DNA from 2 places in the Alcanivorax sp. 97CO-5 genome. Region 2 is predicted to be linked to the other one. Evidence: predicted binding sites of a transcription regulator. Region 2 holds the regulator's gene; the other holds the start of a gene.
What was found. Region 2 encodes LexA, which represses DNA repair genes until DNA is damaged. Its sites were predicted from a motif close to TACTGTNTANNTANACAGTA; they were not measured.
Positions count from the first base shown of each region.

Region 1: a site for LexA is predicted at 1,119-1,138, ahead of ruvC (crossover junction endodeoxyribonuclease RuvC). Genes of this name have one in related genera too.

Region 1 is NZ_KI965904.1:97,072-99,468, forward strand. Features, by position in the region: gene ruvA (Holliday junction branch migration protein RuvA) at 1-418, opposite strand, end outside; gene ruvC (crossover junction endodeoxyribonuclease RuvC) at 528-1,046, opposite strand; gene Y017_RS11095 (YebC/PmpR family DNA-binding transcriptional regulator) at 1,295-2,038, opposite strand; gene aspS (aspartate--tRNA ligase) at 2,132-2,397, opposite strand, start outside.
Region 2 is NZ_KI965877.1:414,111-416,507, reverse strand. Features, by position in the region: gene Y017_RS01900 (TatD family hydrolase) at 1-366, opposite strand, end outside; gene Y017_RS01895 (DUF1499 domain-containing protein) at 314-730, opposite strand; gene lexA (transcriptional repressor LexA) at 786-1,400, opposite strand; gene Y017_RS01885 (cyclic nucleotide-binding domain-containing protein) at 1,708-2,358, shown strand.

The DNA of each region.
Region 1 (2,397 bases), on a different contig from region 2:
CTGGCCCACCATCAATCTTATCGAGTCGGTCTCTCATCTCGATAACCAAACGCTCGGCGGTTTTTTTCCCAATGCCCGGCACCTTCACAAGTGACGAGGTGTCCTGATCCTGAATACAGCGCGCCAGACGATCAGCCTCTATGCCAGAAAGAATAGCCAACGCCATTTTTGGCCCCACCCCATTCACCTTGATCAAAGCGCGAAACAGCTCACGCTCATAACGATCGGCGAAACCATACAGCAACTGAGCATCTTCACGGACCACAAAATGCGTGTGCAAGGTGAGCTCCGCACCCGCCTCGGGCAAATCGTAGAACACCGTCATCGGTGCCTCGACTTCATAGCCAACGCCATTTACGTCCAGCAGCAACACCGGGGGGCGTTTTTCCAACAGGGTGCCACGAAGTTGTCCGATCATCATTTTTCCATTTACCCGTACACAACAAAAGTATCGCGTAGAAAATACAGGGCGAATATTCGATGCTCACAATCAATCACTGAAGCAATCAACGAATACAGACACCACACTAACGAACCCGGCCGCGCCTTACCGATGTGGCACCAGCCATTCTAGCCAGGGAGAGACGCATATGAGCATGACAAAGCGCGATAGCCAGGGCATCAGCGGCGTCCTCCTGCGGGCGTTGATCCAGTTTAAGCAGATACTTCACCATTTCCCCGACCTGATTTTTTTCCGCCCCACCTTTGCCCACAACGGCCTGTTTTACTTGGCGAGCCGAATATTCAAACACTGGCACACAGGCCTGCATCACTGCCGCAATAGCTGCACCGCGAGCCTGGCCCAATTTCAGGGCAGAATCCGCATTGCGAGCCATAAACACTTTTTCGATGCTCACTTCAGCCGGCCCGTATTCCTTCACCACCTGATCAATTCCCGCGAATATCTCACCCAACCGCGGCGGGATCTCCTTGTGGGAAGTCGTAATAGTACCGAAAGCCACCGCGCGGGAACGATTTCCCACCACATCCACTACGCCGTAACCGGTGCGTCGAGAACCAGGATCAATACCCAGAATAAGCGCCATATTTCACAGACCAATAATAAAGAAGACAGGCACCCAGCCCAGCTCTTAGTAGGTGCCTCCGTTCTACCCGAGCACTGTCCAAATGTCCAGCCAACAAAGAAACGCTTCAGGTTAAACGGCTGATGCGACACGTCCTAAAGCCGCAGGCGGATTACCGCCACGCCCAGAAACCCAGACAGCAAAAAGCCCCAAACGATTCGGGGCTTTTAATTTTGCTTGCAGCTTGTTTTGTAACGTGAACCTCGCTGCTATTCCTCTTCTTGCGGTGCCGGCCAACTGGCATTGGTGTAGACGTTCTGCACGTCGTCCAAATCTTCCAGCATGTCGATCATCTTTTGCACGGTTTCAGCTGTATCCGTGTCCATTTCCGCTTCTGTAGACGGGTGCATGGTGACTTCCGCCTCAGCGAATTCCAACCCAGCTGCACGCAGGGCGTCCACCACTTCACCAAAGCTCTTATCCGGAGTGGTAATGACCAAAAAACCATCATCTCCCATCTCTTCCACATCTTCGGCACCGGCTTCCAGGGCGACTTCCATCAGCTTTTCTTCATCCACACCGGGCTCGAAAAAAATCTCACCACGTTTAGTGAATAAAAAAGCCACGGAACCACTCGTGCCCAGATTACCACCGAACTTGGAAAACGCGTGACGCACCTCAGCCACGGTACGGTTCACATTGTCCGTCATGGTTTCTACCAGAACCGCTACACCACCCTTACCGTAACCTTCATAGGTGATTTCATCCATGCTGCCGTCATCATCACCGCCGGCGCCACGCTTAACCGCACGGTCGATGGTGTCACGGGTCATGTTCTGGCCCAGTGCTTTATCAATCGCGGCCCGCAAGCGCGGGTTATCGTTGGGCTCGCCCCCACCCATCTTGGCCGCTACCGTGAGCTCGCGAATCAGTTTGGTAAAGATCTTGCCACGCTTGGCATCCTGAGCCGCCTTACGGTGCTTGATGTTGGCCCACTTGCTATGTCCTGCCATGTTACCTCCGCCAGCACGCAGCACGCGTCACGCAACACGTCTTGGGCACGCCTCTTCGCGTGATGCGTGATACCTGCCTGCGTTTCTCCTATATCAACCTTCTTCTTTACGTACCTGTACGCCAACTTCACGCAGCTGCTTGTTGTCCACTGGTGACGGTGCATTGGTCATAGTGCACGCCGCCGTTTGCGTCTTCGGGAAAGCGATCACATCACGAATTGATTCACAACCAGTCATCAACATCACCATGCGATCCAACCCAAACGCCAGGCCACCGTGGGGCGGGGCGCCGTATTTCAGACCGTCTAGCAGGAAGCCGAATTTTTCCTCGGCTTCCTCATCAGAAATGCCCAGCGCTT
Region 2 (2,397 bases):
GCGCGGAGAAAAATCCCGATTGAAATCTAAGCCCATTTCGCCGGCAGCTTTTATCTGTTCATGGGCGAGTAGATCTCGTAGCTCTGCTTCTAGCGCAGCAGAGTAAAAACGAGCGCTGTGAGGGTGCAGGCCGGCGGTGGCGAAAAGCCCTGAGTGCTCGTCGGCGAGGGCAATGGCCGCGCGGGAATCGTCGATAGTGGTGCCGGTAATTAGCTGCCAAGTAACTCCGGCGCAAGCCGCACGCTCAATCACGGCCTCCCGGTCGTCATGAAATTGTCGATCGGTGAGGTTAACGCCGATATCGGCCCATTGTTCAGGCGCGATTTTCTGCGTTTCCGAAGGGGGGGTGTTGTGAAGTGCGGTCATCGGTTTCCTGCTCAAATAGCTGCTCGCGCAGGGATTCTACCCGACGACGGTTGGCACCTAAATCCCAATAACCGGCCCGTGATGCGGAACGGACCTCCACCATGCCATTCTCGCGAACATAGAAAGTGACATCATCTACAAAACGCAGGATCCGACTGGTGAAGCGGGCTTGAATACGCGACTGGCCGACAACATCGTAGTCCACACGGGGAAGACTGCCCAGCAGTGTTTCCAGCTTTTTCAGGCTGCTTTCCCGGTCGGCGGCGACCTGTAACGGGTCAACGCGCTTGTCACTCTGTGTAGCCAGGCTGGATACACAGTTGGGTGAGTCCGGGCAGGGTGCCAGAAGATGGGTTTCAGCCATGGCAAATGCACTCCATACAATCAGGCAAAGGCCTGTACCGGCACGGATACAGGCTTTAAAAAGAGTTTGGGTCACGAATTAGCCCCACAAAAATGCCTTCAATAATAAGTTGATCAGCGGGCACTTTGATCGGTTCATAGGCTTCGTTAGCCGGGAGTAGTGTGGCGCTGGATTTATTCAACTTTAAGGTCTTTACCGTGACTTCTTCGTCAATGCGCGCGACAACGATTTCACCGGAACGGGCCACATTGGATTTGCGCACGGCAATTAGGTCGCCATCGAAAATGCCCGCATCCACCATGCTGTCGCCTTGCACCTTTAATAGATAGGTGGGGCGCTGTTTAAACAGGCCTTGGGGTACTGGCACGGTTCGTTCCACGTTCTCGATGGCTTCAATGGGGATCCCCGCAGCCACTTTACCGACGACGGGCAGTTCCTCTTCACCCCAGTAGGCATGATCAAGTAGTTGGATTCCGCGAGAGCGATCACTGTGAAGTTTGATATAGCCTTTGCGCTCTAAGGCACGGAGATGGTCTGAGGCCGCATTCTTGGATTGGAATCCCATAATGTCGGCAATCTCTGCACGGGTAGGGGCCATGCCGTTGTCCTTAAGACATTCACGGATGCAGTCGAGGACTTGTTGCTGCCGGTCGGTAAGTTTGCTGCTCATAACCTTCTCCCTGTTTCCTGCAGAGTGTGGCGCTTAGCCGTGGCCTCTAGGGGGGGGGGCTAGTTGGGCGCCTTTCGGTGCGTGTAGGCCTATGTATTGGTCACTTGCCTGAGCGTGTAAGTAATGGCTGACAGGAAGTGCTATATTCAGGATGCTAGCATGTTTACTGACAATAAGAACAGTGTTATTTGGTCAGCATTGGGAGAAGAGTTCACCCCTCTTTTTTCCTTGCCGTTGCTCTGTTGTGGAGGTCGCTCTAGCATGTGTGTAGTTGATTACAATGCCATCAGACCAGTGGGGGTAGTGGATGGAGCAGGCCAATAATAATGATTTCGGCCAGCAACGGCGTCGCCAGCTGTTAGCGGGCGTGCCGTTTTTTAATGAAATTAATCGTGATGATCAGAACGAATTTTCCCGGCTTGAACAGACCACCCGTCTTTGGGTTGCCGCTTCGGGAGAAAGCGTAATTCGAGCCGGTGAGGTGGATTCCACTCTGTACTTTTTGTTGAGGGGGCAGCTGGAAGTGTTATCGGAGAATCCCCAGGGTGCGCCGTTGTATTATGTATCACCGGGTGAGGTGTTTGGCTCCTTGTCTATGCTGCTGGGGACTCCGCGTAGTGCGACTATTAAGGTGACAGATAATGCCCGCGAAGCGGTATTGGCAAGCTTGGATTTCAATGATTTTAATGATGATGGCAGTGCCTATTCGCTGGCAACCCGGCTGGCTTTTTTCCATATGATTGTGCATCACATTCGCTGGACTTTGGAGGTGAAGCGAATGCAGGCACCGACCCATGAACTGGTTCAGTCTATGCGCAAGTTGCCAGTGTTTTATGGCGAGAAAAACAGTCCGCAAGAGCTGGCTGCATTGAAAGCGCAGGCGCAAGGGCTGGCAGAATTGCTGTGTCGCTGGAACGAGGAAGGCCAGGCCAGCACCGGGGCTCTGCAGCTGACCTGAGGGGCTCTGCTTCGGGGAATACGCGCTGCGCTATTTCCC